Regions from separate parts of the Niveispirillum sp. FG156 genome, predicted to be linked through region 4. Evidence: predicted binding sites of a transcription regulator. Region 4 holds the regulator's gene; each other region holds the start of a gene.
The links. The regulator PhoB, encoded in region 4, activates phosphate uptake and scavenging genes when phosphate is short. The targets are predictions, from matches to a motif close to TNTCATAAAACTGTCA.

Region 1 (4,214 bases), on a different contig from region 4:
CTCCCTCACCCTCCCACCGCTACGCGGCAGGCCCCTCCCTCTCCCGCAAGCGGGCGAGGGGCTTAACTTTCTACCCCTCGCCCACGCAGGTGGGAGAGGGAGGGCCCCAAGCCGCCAGGCTTGGGAGGGTGAGGGCAACACGCCCGCGAAACCTCAAACCCCGATCACCCCGCCACCCTTCTTGGTGATCACCACCACCGATGGCCGCGCCGGCATATTGTCCTTGAAGTCCGGCCAGCGTGTGCCCGGATCGGCGAAGGTGCCCTGGCGGTTGCCGGATTTGGTCACCTTGTCCACCGCGTCCGACCCCGGATGCTGGATCGACACGAACAGCGTCTGGTCATCGGGCGTGAAGCTGGGCCCCGTCAGTTCGGCCCCCACCGGCACGCGGAAGAACAGGCGGGCGGTACCGCGCAGGGGGCCTCGCGTCTCCATGGCCCAGATGCCGTCCGACGATCCCGACGTCCATTGCCACTTACTGCCCTGGTCGGTGCCCACCCACAGCCGTCCCATGCTGTCGAAGGCGCAATTATCGGGGCAGGAGAACCAGCCATTCTCCGTGGTGGCCTTGTTGAAACTGGCACCTGTCTTCGGGTCGGCGGGATTGCCGGCCTTGACCAGGATCTCCCACTTGAACTTCTGTGCCGCATGGTCGCCGCCGGGCGGCACCATTTCCACGATATGGCCCCAGCTATTGGCCGGGCGCGGGTTGGCGGCATTGGGGCGGATCTGGGCCGGGTGGATGGGATCATCGGGCAACCGGTCGTCATTGTTGGTCAGCATGACATAGACCAGACCGGTCTTGGGATTGACCTCCACATCTTCGGGCCGGTCCATGCGGGTGGCCCCGACCAGGGTGGCGGCGATGCGGGCCGCGATGACCACATCGCCCTGATCCTTGAAGCCATTGGCCGGGGTCAGCGGCCCCTGCCCCTGCACCAGCGGCAACCAGTTGACGGTTCCATCGGCATCAAACCGCGCCACCGACAGGGTGCCCTCGTCCAGCAACTTCATGTTGGCCTTGCGGTCCGCCGGGTCATACTTGCCCTTGGACACGAACCGGTACACATGCTCAAACCGCTGATCGTCACCCATATAGACAACGGCGCGGCCATCCTTGTTCAGGGTGACGCCGGCGCCTTCATGCTTGAACCTTCCCAGCGCCGTCAGCTTGCGCGGCGTACTGGTCGGGTCATAGGGGTCGATCTCCACGATCCAGCCATAGCGATTCGCGGCAAACGGCTCCTTGTTGATATGGAACCGATCATGGAACCGGCCCCACTGGTACCAGGGAGACGGCACCGTCATGCGGTCGTAATTGCGCTGCTCGGGATGGGTCTGGTCGATGGTGCCCATGAAGTAGCCATCGATATTCTCCTCCCCCGACAGGACCGTGCCCCAGGGGGTGACGCCACCGGCGCAATTGTTCAGCATGCCGATGACGGTGCGGCCCTCGGGATCATCCTTGGTCTTCATGCGGGCATGGCCCGCCGCCGGGCCGGTGAAGGACATCTTGGTGTTCAGCGCATTGATGCGGCGGTTGAACTTGCCACCCTTCACATAGGCCCACTTGCCATCCTTGCCCCGCCTGACCTCGACGATGCTGCCCGAATGGGCCGCCATCTCGATATCCACCATCTCCTTGGTCACGGATTCGGGCGGGTATTTGTCCTGGCCCTCGGGCGCCAGGCCGGGGAACATCATCTCGGCCTGGGTATATTCATGGTTCACCCATAACAGGCCGTGATCGGCGCTGCTGCTGCCCTGCGGCAGGGGATAGAAGGCCGTGAAGTCGCAATTATAGCCGAACTGCTTCAACTGGCTGTCGGCACTCTGCTTGTACGGGTCGAAATCCGGGCTGTCGGCGAACAGCGGGTCGCCCCAGCGGATCAGGACATCCGCATCATATCCCGGCGCCACATGATGATTGCCGTCGATGCCGCGCGTCAGTTCCTCAAAATTGAACCCGAATCCGGCCTGTTTGCCGGCAGCACCCGCCGCTTGCGCCTTGGCCTCACCGGCCATCAGGGCGACAGGCACGGCAGGCGCAAAGGCCGCAATGGCGCTGGTGCCCAGCATCCCGCGCAGGATGTCGCGCCGCCCCAGCCGTGCCTGCACCACCTCACCAAAGGTCGGTTCACTGTCCGGGGATGCACCCTTGTCCTGGATGGCTTCAAACTCTTCATGGGTCAGGAAACGGTTCTCGGACATGGGACGCACAGGCTCCAGCGGAAAAAGGGCTTTGTCAGCCTACATACGCCCATGAGGCTACAGTTATTTGACAGGCAGGCACCAGACCGACAGGGCGGCGATGTGACACAGGCGACAGATTCCGCATCGCCAAACGGCAAGGCCGGCTTTGTCACCTTGCCGTGCGCCTGCGAACTGGCTAGCTTCACAGGCTGGTAAGATTGCTGGGACCCTTTCCCGGTGGCGCCCGCATCGGGAAGGCCGCCAGGGGTTCCCCTGTTCGGAACGGAGCCGATGAAGTTTACCCGTCGTGCCGCCTGTGCGGCCCTTGCGCTTTTCATGTCCACCGCCGCCACTGTCGCGCCCGCCTTCGGGTTCGAACCGGCCATCGTCTTCGACATGGGCGGGCGGTTCGACAAGTCGTTCAATGAAGGGGCCAATAATGGCGCCGAACGGTTCAAGAAGGATACGGGCACCAATTTCCGCTGGTTCGAGGTGACGAACGAGGCGCAGCGCGAACAGTTCTTGCGCCGTCTGGCCAGCCGTAACGCCGATATCATCGTCTCGGTCGGTTTCTCCATGGCCCCGTCGGTGGAAAAGGTGGCCAAGGAGTTTCCGAATGTCCGCTTCACCCTGATCGACGGCAATGTGAACCTGCCCAATGTGCAGTCCATTGAATTCGCCGAACATGAAGGCTCCTATCTGGTCGGCGTTCTGGCCGCCATGGCGTCCAAGACGGGGACGGTGGGCTTTATCGGCGGCATGGATATCCCGCTGATCCGTCGCTTTGCCTGCGGCTATGAACAGGGCGTGAAGGCCACCAATCCCAAGGCCAATGTCGTCGCCAACATGGCCGGCTCCACGCCTGCCGCCTGGGCCGATCCCACACGCGGCAGCGAACTGGCCAAGAGCCAGTTTGACCGTGGCGCGGACGTGATCTTCGCCGCCGCTGGCCAGACGGGCATGGGCGTTCTGCAGGCAGCAAGCGACGCCGGCAAGCTGTCCATCGGCGTGGACAGCAACCAGAACCACCTGTTCCCCGGCAAGGTCCTGACCTCCATGGTCAAGCGCGTGGATATCGCCGCCTATGAGGCGTTCAAGACCGCGCAGGACGGCACCTGGAAGGCGGGCCACCGCCGTCTGGGCCTGAAGGAGGATGGCGTGGGCTGGGCCTTCGACGACAATAACAAGGCACTGATCACGCCCGCCATGAAGGCGGCTGTGGACAAGGCCACCGCCGACATCAAGTCCGGCGCCCGCATCGTCGCCAATTATGACGACGCCAAGGGCTGCAAGTACTGATCGTCCCCTGACTGACTTAGCGCCTGAGCAGGACCCATGTCGGCCGCCCCCCCTTCCGTTTCCTCCGCCTGGGCGGTCGAACTTGTCGGCATCGACAAGCGATTCGGCCCCGTCCATGCCAACCGCGACGTAACGCTGCGTTTCGCCCCTGCCAGTATCCATGGGCTGGTGGGGGAAAACGGGGCTGGCAAGTCGACCTTGATGAGCATCCTCTACGGCTTCTATGAGGCTGATGCGGGTGAGATCCTGGTGCGCGGCAAACAGGTGAATATCCGCACGCCGCAGGACGCGATCCGCCTGGGCATCGGCATGGTGCATCAGCATTTCATGCTGGTGGAGACCTTCACGGTCCTGGAAAACCTGCTGCTGGGGCACGAGGGCGGACCCGTGCTGGGCCCCGCCATGGCGCGGGCACGGGCAGAGGTACAGGCCCTGGAACAGCAGTTCGGGCTGGAAGTGCCGCTGGACGCGCTGGTATCCGACCTGCCCGTGGGCGTCCAGCAGCGCGTGGAGATCCTGAAGGCGCTCTATCGCGGGGCCGACGTGCTGATCCTGGACGAACCCACTGCGGTTCTGTCCCCGCCGGAGGTGGAGCAATTGTTCCGCATCCTGGAACGGCTGCGACAGCAGGGGCGCACCGTCCTGCTGATCACGCATAAGCTGAAGGAAATCATGGCCATCACCGACCGCGTGTCGGTGCTGCGCCGGGGTCAGGTGGTCGC
Region 2 (4,214 bases), on a different contig from region 4:
GGGATAGGGTGGAAAGCGGGGCGAAGCTTGTCGCCCTCACCCTCCCAAACGCTGGCGCGTTCGGGCCCCTCCCTCTCCCGCCACAAGCGGGCGAGGGGCGGAACTTGCTGCTGTGCCTCATTTTCCCCTCGCCCACGAACGTGGGAGAGGGAGGGGCCCAAGCCCGTCAGGGCTTGGGAGGGTGAGGGTCAAACAGTCCCGTAAAACTTCAGGCGTGCTTTTCCAGCGCCGCGACGCCCGGCAGTTCCTTGCCTTCCAGCCATTCCAGGAAGGCACCGCCCGCCGTGGAGACATAGGAGAAGCCGGACGCCACGCCGGCATGTTCCAATGCGGCGACGGTATCACCACCACCGGCCACCGACAGCAGCTTACCCTGTGCCGTCAGGTTGGCGGCGATGGCGGCGACGGCGTTGGTGGCGCTGTCGAACGGCACCAGCTCAAACGCGCCGAACGGGCCGTTCCAGACCAGGGTCTTTGCGCCTTCCAGCTTGCGGCCCACCAGTTCAACCGTGGCAGGACCCGCATCCAGCATCATCTCGCCATCGCGGATATCGGTCACGGCGGTGACGCGGTGATCGGCATTGGCCTTGAACTCCCGCGACATCAGACCATCCACGGGCAGCACGATCTCGCAGCCACCAGCGGCGGCCTTTTCCATGATGGCGCGGGCCTGGTCGGCCATGTCACGCTCACACAGCGAAGACCCGACCGACACGCCCTGCGCGAACAGGAAGGTGTTGGCCATGCCACCGCCCAGGATCAGGATGTCGACCTTCGACACCATGTTCAGCAGCAGGTCCAGCTTGGTCGAAATCTTGGCCCCACCGACCACGGCGGCCACGGGACGTTCCGGGGCGGCCAGCGCCTTGCCCAGGGCTTCCAGTTCCGCCTGCATCAGACGGCCCGCCGCGCTGGGCAGCAGGTGGGCGATGCCTTCGGTGGAGGCATGCGCGCGGTGGGCCGACGAGAAGGCGTCGTTCACATAGACATCGCCCAGTGCCGCCAGACCCTTGGCCAGATCGGCATCGTTCTTTTCCTCGCCGGCATGGAAGCGGGTGTTTTCCAGGATCAGCACGCCGCCGGCGGGCAGGGCGGCGATGGCGGATGCGGCCTTCTCACCCACGCAATCCTCGGCAAAGGCGACCGGGGCGCCCAGCGCCTTTTCCACGGCGGGCACCACCTGACGCAGGCTGTTCTTCGTGTCGGGGCCGTTCTTGGGACGACCGAAATGCGACATGACGACGACCTTGGCGCCCTTGGCCGCGATCTCCTTCAGCGTGGGGACCAGACGGTCGATGCGGGTCGTGTCGGTCACCTGCCCATCGGCGACAGGCACGTTCAGGTCGGCGCGGACAAGCACCGTCTTACCGGTGACATCGATGGTATCGAGGGTCTGGAAGCGCATGGAAGAAGTCCCCGTCAGGATGCGTTGGGTATGAAATACCGGGCGGCAGGAAACACCATTGCGCGCGGCCTTTCAACACACAGGCAAGGCGGGGACATGTGCAAAAAAATCGGCTGCTGCGATAGACAGCGTTTCACGGAATTGTCATCGTCGGCATGAAACGACCGGAATCCGGGGCGAATCAGCCCGCCGGCCGTGTTTTGCCATGTGTGCGGTGTATGATGTTCGGGTTGGAGATTGAACTGAAACTGGCGGTGGCGCCGTCCGACATGGACCGGCTGCGGGGGCTTGGCTGCCTCTCCGACACCATTGCCAAGCCGAAGGTCAAGTCGCTCGACAGCATTTACTTCGATACCGAGGACCGGCGGTTTCTGGCCAACGGCCTGTCGCTGCGGGTCCGGCGTGTGGGCCGCAAGCTGATCCAGACCCTGAAATCCGCCCCACAGACGGGTGCCGGCGCCCTGGTGCGGGGCGAGTGGGAGGTGGAGGTGGCGCATCCGCGCCCCGACCTGTCGCTGCTGCCCGATGCCAGCGTGCTGGATGGTCTGGACGGGGTTGGCAATGACGATCTGGTGCCGGTGTTCGAGACCCGCATCCGACGGCAGATCCGGCACCTGTCGCCCCGCCCCGGCATCACCATTGAGGTGGCGTTGGACCAGGGGGAGATCGTGGCTCCGGGCGGCCTGACCCTGCCGGTGCATGAGCTGGAACTGGAACTGTCGGAAGGCACTGACACGGCTGCCCTGTACGATCTGGCACGCGCCATCCATGCCGATGTGCCCGTGCGGCTGGAGATGCAGACCAAGTCGGCGCGCGGCTATGCCCTGTCGTCGGGTGCTACGCCGGTCAGCGTGAAGGCCGCCAAACTGACCCTGGACCCGGAAGCAACGGTGGAGGAGACGCTGTCCACCATCGTGCGCCACTGCCTGGGCCATCTGATGGCGAATGAGCCGGTGACGCGGCTGGGCCAGGACCCGGAGGGCGTGCATCAGATGCGCGTGGCCCTGCGCCGCCTGCGCTCCGCCCTGCAAATCTTCCGGCCCTTCATCCCGGCGGATCAACTGGATGATCTGGGGCCGCGCGTAAAGGCCCTGGCCGATGCCTTGGGATCGGCGCGGGAATGGGATGTGTTCCTGGGTGACCTGCTGCACCCCGTCGCCACGGCCCTGCCGGGCCATACGGGTCTGGCGGAACTGGAGATGGCGGCGCGCGCCGCACGGGAACGCGGGTACGCGCTGGTCCGCAACACCCTGGCCGATCCGGCCCATACGGCCCTGCTGCTGGATTTGGCGGCCTGGGTCGATGGCCGGCAATGGCGCAACCAGCCGGTCAGTGAGCAATCGACCCTGCTTCTGTCCCCCGTCACCGAAATGGCGGGCGCACTGCTGGGCAAGCGGCACAAACAGGCGCGCAAGCGGGGACGGGGCTTTGCCAAGCTGGCTGCCGCCCCCCGGCATGAGCTGCGCATCTCCTTGAAAAAGCTGCGCTATGCGGCGGATTTCTTCCGTTCACTGTATGAGGGCAAGGCGCTTCGCCGGTTCCTGGAGGAACTGTCCACCTTGCAGGACCATCTGGGCCATTTGCAGGATGTGGCCACCGTTGACAAGCTGGTGGCGGAGTTGGAGCGGACGGGAGGCGAGGCGCTGCCGCCGTCCTGGCGGCTGGGGGCCGGTCTGGTCACAGGCTGGCATGCGCGCGGCCTGCATGATCTGGAAGACCATATCGTCGCCGACTGGCACCGGTTCACGGATGCCAAGCCGTTCTGGCAGGATGCGGAAGGAGAGGCGGAGGATCGCTGACGCGCTCCGCCCGCTGTTGCAAGGGAAAGACATGCGCACCATCCTGGTTTCCAATATCAAGGGCGGCGTCGGTAAGACGACCATTGCCACGCATCTGGCCGCCTTCTTCGCCGGTCATGGGCACAAGACGGCCCTGGCCGATCTGGACCGGCAGAAATCATCCCTGGGCTGGCTGAAAACCCGGCCGGAGACGGCAGCCCCCATCCAGGGGCTGGATTGGGTGAAGGAGATCGGCAAGCCGCCATCGGGCACGGGCCGGCTGGTCATCGACGCGCCGGCGGCCATGCGGCCCAAGGATGTGGAAGACCTGATCCGCCTGTCCGACATCGTGGTGCTGCCCGTCCTGCCCGGCGCCTTTGACGAGGCGGCGACGGCCCGTTTCCTGGACAAGCTGGAAGAGGTGAAGGCCATCGCCAAGGCGAAGGTGCCCGTCGCCATCGTCGGCAACCGCCTGCGCGCCCGCACCAAGGCGGCGGATCGCCTGGATACGTTCCTGGCCGCGGCTGGGCATCAGGTGGTGGCCCGCCTGCGCGACAGCCAGATGTATACCGACCTTGCCGCCGACGGCCTGACCCTGTTCGACCAGAAGGCCAAGCGCGCGGCGGATCTGCGCGCGGACTGGGAGCCGCTGCTGGCGTTTGTGGGGTAGGTGTGGGGGGTGGGTTCTGATGGAATCGTGTTGGCCTCGCCTTATCCGTCATCCCGGCGGAAGCCGGGACCCAGCGTAGAGCGGCGTCCGCCGCGACATGAATCATATCGGCGCTAACCACGCCTCGCGCTGGGTCCCGGCTTTCGCCGGGATGACGATGAAAACGCGTTTCCAGTCGAAAGAATTCCGCTCGAAGCTCACAAGCCCCCGGAGAAGGTCCGCCGTCACGTTCACCGGGTGCCGCAAACAACAGCCCCTCATCGTGCGGGCCGGGTGGGATTGCTGACTTCCGGCCCTCTCTTTGCTATGATGGCACCATCACCGCCATACCTGCGTCTGGAGCCAAACCGAGGCATCGGTT
Region 3 (4,214 bases), on a different contig from region 4:
GATACTGGCGCGATTGCGTGCGTTGCAGCAGGGGGCGGATATCGCCGGACCAGGGGAAGGCGGGTTTGCCGAGCGCCGCTGCAAACCCCATTTCATAGGCCGTACCATCATCGACGGACGGCCCCCGGAAGGGCATGCAATTGGCGATCACGCCGTCGGCCCCCCGGATCAGGTCCAGGTTGGCCTGCCGGATACGGGCGGCGAATGCCGCCCCGCCTTCGCCGTCTGCAGGCGACAGGGCATTATCCATGGGAAACACGCCCTCCAGCCCCAGTTCCTCACAGATGGCCTTCATCGACGCCGCTGCGGCCAGCGGGTCGGGCAGGAACACATCCGGTCCCGCCAGATAAAGGCGCGGCCTCACCGCGTGCCGCCGATCTTCAAGGGATCGACGCGGAAGCGGGCGAACCCGTCCGGGGCCGGCCCTTCATAGGACAGGGCCGGCTGTTCGGACAGCAGTTCCTGGGCCAGCGGTGAGCTGTCGAAATAGACATTCACCCCTGCCGGCATCGGCGCGATGCGGAAGGAATTGTCGGTCGACGGCTCCACCACACCCTTGGCGCGGATATATTCGATGATGGCCGACTGCACCGTGTCGGGCGACTGATAGACGATTGTGGTGCCATCCAGGCCCGGCACCGCACCGCCGCCATTGGCGCGGTAATTGTTGGTGACGACCAGGAATTCCTGTTTGTCGTCGATGGGCTTGCCCTGGAACATCAGGTCCTTGATGCGGTGCGCCTTGTCATTGGCCGGCTTGCCGTCGCGATCGAACCGTTCGGGCTGCGTCAGGTCGATGCTGTAGGTCACGCCGTCGATAATGTCGAAGGAATAGGCCGGCACCCGCACATTGACCAGCGACTGCGGCTCCTTCTTGTTGGGATCGATGACCGACAGGGCGCGGGACGACATTTCCAGCCAATCGCGCACCTGTGCACCCGTCAGTTTCACGACGGCCAGCTGGTTGGGATAGACATAGAGGTCGGCGACATTGCGGATGGCCACGCTGCCGGCGGCAATGTCGGTATAGAAGGCGGGACCCGGCCGCCCGCCCGACTTGAACGGTGCCGCCGCCGACAGGATGGGCAGGGAGGCCAGCTCCGTCCCGGCCAGGGCACGCGCCACATAGGCCCGCTGCGCCTCTGCCACCAGCTCCACCCCGGCGCTGTCGCCCAGGAAGGAGAAATAGGAATGGATGCGGGCCGTCACCTTGCCCACGGGGCGGCGGACATAATCCAGCGTGCCCTGATGGCTGGGGGCCAGCAGGGTGCCGACCTCGGCGTCGGGTTCGGCCACCACCATGCGGCCATCCTGGCGTTCCTGGATGGGCTTGGCCATGGCCGTACCCTCCACCACCTGCCAGCCCTTGCCCTTCTTTTCCAGCTTCAACTGGATCATGCCCAGATGGCTGCCATAGGAACCGGACATCACCAGCGGCTTGCCATTGACGGTGCCCTTGGCAAGGTCGGCCTTGGGCAGGCCCTCATAATCCTTGCCGGGGAAGACGCGGTGGCTGTGGCCTGTGATGACGGCATCGACGCCCGGCACCTCGGTCAGGGCGTTGGAGATATTCTCCTCGCCCCCTTCACGCGGGAAGAAGGACAGGCCCGAATGGGACAGGACGATGATGACATCGGCCCCTTCCTTCTTCATGCGCGGGACATAGACATTGGCCATGTCGATAATGTCGCGGGTGGTGACGCGGCCTTCCAGCTTGTCCTTGTCCCAGATCATGATCTGCGGGGTCAGCAGGCCCAGGATGCCCACCTTCACCTTCTGCCTAGCGCCCTTGTCATCGACCAGGGTGCGTTCCTGGATGACATAGGCGGGGTAGAGGGTGGGGGCGTTGGCCGGGTCCTTGTCGCCATCGACCTTGAAGACATTGCCGGCCAGCACGGGGAACTTCGCCCCCGCATAGACATTGTGCAGCACGTCCAGGCCGAAATTGAATTCATGATTGCCCAGCACGGCAGCGTCATAGCCCAGCAGGTTCATGGTGGCCATGGCGGGATGGGTGGGCTTGTCCTTGCCCACCCCGCGCTCGCGCACGACCCAGTCGCCCATGGGCGTGCCCTGGATCAGATCGCCATTGTCCAGCAGCAGCGTATTGGGATTGGCGGCCCGCGCCGCCCGGATCAGCGGCGTGACCCGGATCAGGCCGACGCCGGCATCCGGCTTGTCGGCATAATAATCGTAATCCTCCAAATACATATGCAGGTCGGTGGTGGCCAGTACCTGCAAGTCGATCTTCTCCTGTGCTGTGGCGGCACCCGCCATCGACAGGAACAAGGCGCCCGCCATCAGGGCACGGGAGGGGAGATTACGAATCACGGAAGGCGCTCCATCGGGTTCTGTTGCCGCCCAGCAGCAGGTGCATCGCAGCAAATACGGTTAAGAAATGCAGGAGGCGTGGGTCTCGCCCCTCCGAACCGTCATGCTGCGCCGCAAAACTGTGGCGGTAATGATACGCTGGTTGAGATATAGCCGTTCAAGCCCCTGCAGGCATAGCTGCAGAGGTGCTTGTCATGGAACTGTAATTTATTCGTTACCTAAGCGTCACGGGCATCTGGTGTTGTCCGCGCGATCCGGTCCGGCTTATTGGGGGCTTTCGTATGACCATCGAGAATAAGAAGGCGGCGTCGATCCTGCGCCGTCACCTGTCCGCTTTGAATATCGGCACTGGCGCCCTGGCGCTGGCCATCGCTTCTTCCTGGGCCGTCCCGGCCATCGCGCAGCAGACGACCTCGTCCATGACGGGTCAGATCGTGACCGCCGCCGGCGCCCCGGCGGCCGGTGCCGAAGTCACCATCGTCCATACGCCGTCCGGTACGCGTTCGGTCACCAACGTCAATGACCAGGGCCGTTTCCAGGCCGGCGGTCTGCGCGTCGGCGGCCCCTACACCGTGACCATCACCGCTGCCGGCGCTGAGCCGCAGGTGCTGGAAGGCATCTTCATCTCCCTGGGCGAGCCGTTCGCCCTGGATCTGGCGCTCGGCAGCCAGATGGAAGAGATCGTGGTGTCCGGTCAGCGCATCGCGTCGAAGACGGTGGGCATCGGCACCAATTTCGGTGAAGGCCAGATCAGCGCCGCCCCGTCGATCAGCCGCGATCTGAAGGACATCGTCCGCAACGATCCGAAGGTGTTCATCGACGCCGGCAACTCCAACGCCATCCAGATCGCCGGCGCCAACAACCGCTTCAACAGCCTGACCATCGACGGCGTGAAGCAGAACGACGATTTCGGCCTGAACAATGGCGGCTACCCGACGCAGCGCTCGCCGCTGTCGCTGGAGACGGTGGAGGGCCTGTCGGTCCTGACCGCGCCGTACGACGTTGAATATTCGGGCTTCCAGGGCGGCACCATCAACGTGGTGACCAAGTCGGGCGGCAACGATCCGCACGGCTCCTTCTACTATTTCTATGGCGACGAGAGCCTGTCCGGCGACCGCAGCGGCAGCCGCCGCAACCTGATCAGCCCGTACAAGGAAACCACTTGGGGCGGCTCGCTGTCGGGTGCGCTGGTCGAAGACAAGCTGTTCTTCTATACCAATTACGAGAAGTTCAAGAGCCAGGCTCCGGTGGTGTTCGGCACCCAGGATAGCGGCCTCGGCAACCCGATCCAGGGCGTGACCACCGCCCAGGTCAATCAGGTCCGCGAGATCGCGCAGCGCATCTATGGCTATGACACGCTGGGTCTGGCCGATGGCAGCCTGCCGGAAGCGGATGAGAAGATCCTCACCAAGCTCGACTGGAACATCACCGACGATCATCGCGCCTCGTTCGCCTATCAGCGCAACAAGGGCAACAACATCATCGATGCCTCGTCCAGCACCAGCGCCAATCCGCGCACGCTGTCCTTGCAGTCGAACTTCTATGATCGCACCCAGATCATGGACAGCTACTCGTTCCAGCTGTTCTCCGACTGGACGTCCGACTTCTCGACCGAAGTCAAGCTGGCCCGCAAGGAAGTCGAAAGCCTGCGTCTGCCGCTGAACGGTCTGGGCTTCGGCGAAATGCGCATCATGACGCCGGGCGGCGCCCAGGTCGTGATCGGTCCCGACATCTCGTCGCACAGCAACTACCTGACGACGACGACGGACAGCGCCAAGTTCAAGGGCACCTACCTGCTGGGCGATCACAAGATCACCGGCGGTTACGAGTACGACAAGTACGACTATTTCAACCTGTTCCTGCAGCGCAGCTTGGGCTACTGG
Region 4 (4,214 bases):
GGCGTAATCGATGAGGAGCCGCAGGCCGCCTTTTCCTATGATGGTCATTCCATCCGCACCCGGTCAGAGGCCTATGTCCTGATCCATGAGGTGGCACACTGGCTGGTGGCCCCGCCGGAACGCCGGGGCCTGATCGATTTCGGCCTGGGTGCCGGTCCTGAGTCCGGCCGGATTGAGGAGGCCAACCGCGCGCTGGCCGTGGGCCAGGATGACCAGATACGCGAAGAGGCGCTGGCCTCGCTGCTGGGCATCCTGTGGGAGGTGGAGTTGGGCCAGCCCGCCATCCTGGCCTTCCTGGAACAGAACTGGCTGGAGGGCTGGGAAAGGCCTGCCTGCGCGGAGAATCTGACCGACAATGTCGAAGCGCTTTTGCAGGCGGGTTTGATCAATGCGGATGGGCGGCCAAATCCGCCGGAATCGTGCGTGGATCGCACCTGCGCCGCAGCTTGATTTCGTTATTTCACACCCCCTTGCGGGTGGTTTGAGGATGCGGTTCCCTGAAGGCAAAACCATTTGCCCCAGGGGGGAAACATGTCCGGCGCACCCGCCATCCTGTCCATGATCGGCAACACCCCGATCGTCCGCATCACCCGTTTCGATACCGGCCCGTGTGAGCTGTATCTGAAGCTGGAAAACCAGAATCCCGGCGGCTCCATCAAGGACCGTATCGCGCTGAAGATGATCGAGGCGGCGGAGGCAGAGGGCAAGCTGGCCCCCGGCGGCACGGTGATCGAGGCGACGGCAGGCAATACCGGCCTGGGCCTGGCCCTGGTCTGCGCCGCCAAGGGCTACCGCCTGATCCTGGTTATCCCCGACAAGATGGCGACCGAGAAGATCAACAATCTGCGCGCCCTGGGCGCACAGATCCACATCACAAGGTCGGATGTGGGCAAGGGCCACCCCGCCTATTACCAGGACATTGCCGAACGCCTGTCGACCGAAATTCCCGGCAGCTTCTATGTGAACCAGTTCGCCAACCCCGCCAATCCGCGCGCGCATGAGGAATGGACCGGCCCGGAGATGCTGCGCCAGATGGATGGCGACATTGACGCGGTGGTGGCCGGCATCGGCTCTGGCGGCACCTTCACGGGCCTGGGCGCCTTCTTCGCCAAGGCCAGTCCCAAGACCGCCATGGTCATCGCCGACCCGGTCGGCTCCATCATTGCCGATCTGGTGAACAAGGGCACCCATGACGAACCCGGTTCCTGGGTGGTCGAAGGCGTGGGCGAGGATTTCGTGCCCCCCATCTGCGACCTTCAGTACGCCAAGGCCGCCTATTATGTCAGCGATACCGAAAGCCTGAACGCCGCGCGCGACCTGCTGCGGCTGGAGGGCATCCTGGCCGGCTCCTCATCGGGCACCCTGTTCGCGGCGGCGCTGAAATATTGCCGGGCGCAAACGACGCCCAAGAAGGTCGTCACCTTCGTCTGCGACACGGGCAACAAGTACCTGTCGAAGATGTTCAACGATGCCTGGATGGAAGATCACGGCTTCACCCCGCGCGAGCGTCATAACGATCTGCGCGACCTGATGACCCGCCGCTTCGACAAGGGTCAGGTGGTCACCGTCGGGCCGGAGGATACGCTGCTGACCGCGTACAAGCGGATGCGGATTTCCGACGTGTCACAGTTGCCCGTGATGGAAGGCGAACGGGTGATCGGCATCCTGGATGAAAGCGACCTGCTGCTGCATGTCGAAAAGGACCCGGCGCGGTTCCGGGACAAGGTCTATACGGCCATGGTCAACCGGCTGGAAACCCTGCCCGTGACCGCGACCATGGCCGACCTGCGCGCCCTGTTCAACCGCAACATGGTGGCCATCATCATGGATGGCCCGGTGTTCCTGGGCCTGCTGACCCGCACCGACGTGCTGAACCATCTGCGCCGGCAGTTGGGGTGATATCGCCTCAACGCACTTGGCTCCCCTCGTCATCCCGGCGAAAGCCGGGACCCAGGGGCCACAGGATCAAAGCTCTACGCTGCTTTGGTCGAAGCCGCCGAAAGGTCGGGCATTCGGCCCCTGGGTCCCGGCTTTCGCCGGGATGACGAAATAGGCCGCGCACTGTAGAAAAAAGGGCACTGTCCCTCGACAGCGCCCTTTTCAATTCTCTGTCCCAAGACTCACATCGTCGTCTTGTTATCCAACGCATAACCCGCCGAACGGACGGTGCGGATCACGTCCTGCTCTTCCGTCTCGTTCAGCGCCTTGCGCAGCCGGCGGATATGTACGTCGACGGTGCGCAACTCGACATAGACGTCGTGGCCCCAGACGATGTCCAGCAGCTGTTCACGCGAGAAAACCCGCCCCGGATGCTGCATGAAATGGCGCAGCAAGGCGAATTCCTTCGGCCCCAGATGGATATCCCGGCCCCCGCGCCGAACGCGGTGGGCCGCCAGGTCCATGGAGATGTCGGAGAAGCGCAGCAGCTCCTCCGCCAGACCCGGCGAGGCGCGGCGCAGGACGGCGCGGATACGGGCGACCAGTTCGGTGGGGCTGAACGGCTTGGACAGGTAATCATCCGCCCCGCTGTTCAGGCCACGGACCTTGTCCGCCTCTTCCCCGCGCGCCGTCAGCATGATGACGGGCGTCTCGCGGGTCTTGGGATTGCGGCGCAACTGGCGGCAGACCTCCAGCCCGCTCATCAGCGGCAGCATCCAGTCCAGCAGGATCAGATGCGGGCTGCGTTCATCGGCCAGCAGCAGGGCTTCTTCCCCGTCACCGGCGGTGATGACCCGGAACCCTTCACGTTCCAGGTTGTAGGACAGCAGGGTGACGAGGTCGGCCTCGTCTTCAACAACCAGGATCAGCGGCTTCAAGGCGGCGTTCATCGGGGTCCCTTGGCGCTAGATGGTGGCGGGGCGGGGCTAGCTCAGCCCTCGCCCTCGACCGGTTCAATGATGGTGAAGCTGGACTTGTCGCTCTTGGGCCGTTCCGCCGTCAGCGGCTGGCCCTTGACCAGGAAATGCACGGTTTCCGCGATGTTGGTCGCATGGTCGCCGGCGCGTTCCAGGTTCTTGGCAATGAACAGAAGATGCGTGCAGGGGGTGATGTTGCGCGGGTCTTCCATCATGTAGGTCAGGACCTCGCGGAACAGGCTGGTATAGAGATCATCCAGCTCCTCATCCCGGTGCCAGGCGGCCACGGCCTTGTCGACATCGCGGTCGATATAGGCGTCCAGCACATCCTTCAGCATTTCCTGCACCAGACGGCCCATGCGCGGGATGGTCCCGGCGGGGCGCATGATGGGCAACTGCGCCAGCGCGATGGAGCGCTTGGCGATATTGGCGGCATAGTCGCCCGTGCGTTCCAGATCGGCGGAGATTTTGAGTGCCGCCAGCACCTCACGCAAATCCACGCCGACCGGCGCGCGCAGCGCCAGCATGCGGATGGCATCATGTTCGATCTGGCGCTCAAACTCATCCAGGCGGGTATCGCCCTGCATGACCTTGGTGGCGCCTTCGACATCGCGGCGGCCCACGGCCTGCACGGCCGCTTCCACCTGCGCCTCCACCACGCCGCCCATCTGGGCGATCAGGTTGGACAGGCGCTGCAATTCCGCCTCGAAGGACTTGACGGTATGTTCGGTCGGCGACATGGACGTGGGTCCCTTAAAGCATGATGACCGTAGGTCGGGGTGAGGCAGGCGCCGAACCCCGACAAGCGACGGAACCGTGTAAAAGTCGGGGTTCGGCGTTGCCTCACCCACGACCTACGGCAGCGGGCATCAACCGTACCGGCCCGTGATATAGCCCTGGGTGCGCTCATCGCGCGGGTTGGTGAAGATTTCCTCGGTGTCGCCCACCTCCACCAGATCACCCAGATGGAAGAAGGCCGTGCGCTGCGATACACGCGCGGCCTGCTGCATGTTGTGGGTGACGATGGCGATGGTGAAGCTCTCGCGCAGCTCGTCGATCAGCTCCTCGATATGCGCGGTGGCGATGGGGTCAAGCGCCGAGCAGGGCTCGTCCATCAGGATGACTTCCGGGCTGACGGCAACGGCGCGCGCGATGCAAAGGCGCTGCTGCTGGCCGCCCGACAGGCCGGTGCCCGGCTCATGCAGGCGATCCTTGACCTCGTTCCACAGGCCGGCGCGCTTCAGCGAGGTTTCGACGATGGCGTCAAACTCGTCCTTGCGGGTCGCCAGGCCATGCAGCTTCGGCCCGTAGATCACGTTCTCATAGATCGACTTCGGGAACGGGTTCGGCTTCTGGAAC

Region 1: ACODSP_RS16825 (PhoX family protein) is a predicted target of PhoB. The motif match lies at 2,269-2,284, and genes of this name have one in related genera.
Region 2: ACODSP_RS21915 (CYTH and CHAD domain-containing protein) is a predicted target of PhoB. The motif match lies at 1,537-1,552, and genes of this name have one in related genera.
Region 3: ACODSP_RS16800 (bifunctional 2',3'-cyclic-nucleotide 2'-phosphodiesterase/3'-nucleotidase) is a predicted target of PhoB. The motif match lies at 2,522-2,537, and genes of this name have one in related genera.

The regions. Positions count from the first base shown of each region.
Region 1 is NZ_JBMDKE010000025.1:54,675-58,888, forward strand. Features, by position in the region: gene ACODSP_RS16825 (PhoX family protein) at 154-2,211, opposite strand; gene ACODSP_RS16830 (BMP family lipoprotein) at 2,485-3,492, shown strand; gene ACODSP_RS16835 (ABC transporter ATP-binding protein) at 3,529-4,214, shown strand, end outside.
Region 2 is NZ_JBMDKE010000039.1:16,909-21,122, forward strand. Features, by position in the region: gene ACODSP_RS21910 (phosphoglycerate kinase) at 209-1,405, opposite strand; gene ACODSP_RS21915 (CYTH and CHAD domain-containing protein) at 1,624-3,204, shown strand; gene ACODSP_RS21920 (ParA family protein) at 3,236-3,853, shown strand.
Region 3 is NZ_JBMDKE010000025.1:43,067-47,280, reverse strand. Features, by position in the region: gene ACODSP_RS16805 (nucleoside 2-deoxyribosyltransferase) at 1-364, opposite strand, end outside; gene ACODSP_RS16800 (bifunctional 2',3'-cyclic-nucleotide 2'-phosphodiesterase/3'-nucleotidase) at 361-2,331, opposite strand; gene ACODSP_RS16795 (TonB-dependent receptor) at 2,613-4,214, shown strand, end outside.
Region 4 is NZ_JBMDKE010000024.1:78,638-82,851, reverse strand. Features, by position in the region: gene ACODSP_RS16530 (hypothetical protein) at 1-450, shown strand, start outside; gene ACODSP_RS16525 (pyridoxal-phosphate dependent enzyme) at 532-1,899, shown strand; gene phoB (phosphate regulon transcriptional regulator PhoB) at 2,121-2,828, opposite strand; gene phoU (phosphate signaling complex protein PhoU) at 2,870-3,595, opposite strand; gene pstB (phosphate ABC transporter ATP-binding protein PstB) at 3,725-4,214, opposite strand, start outside.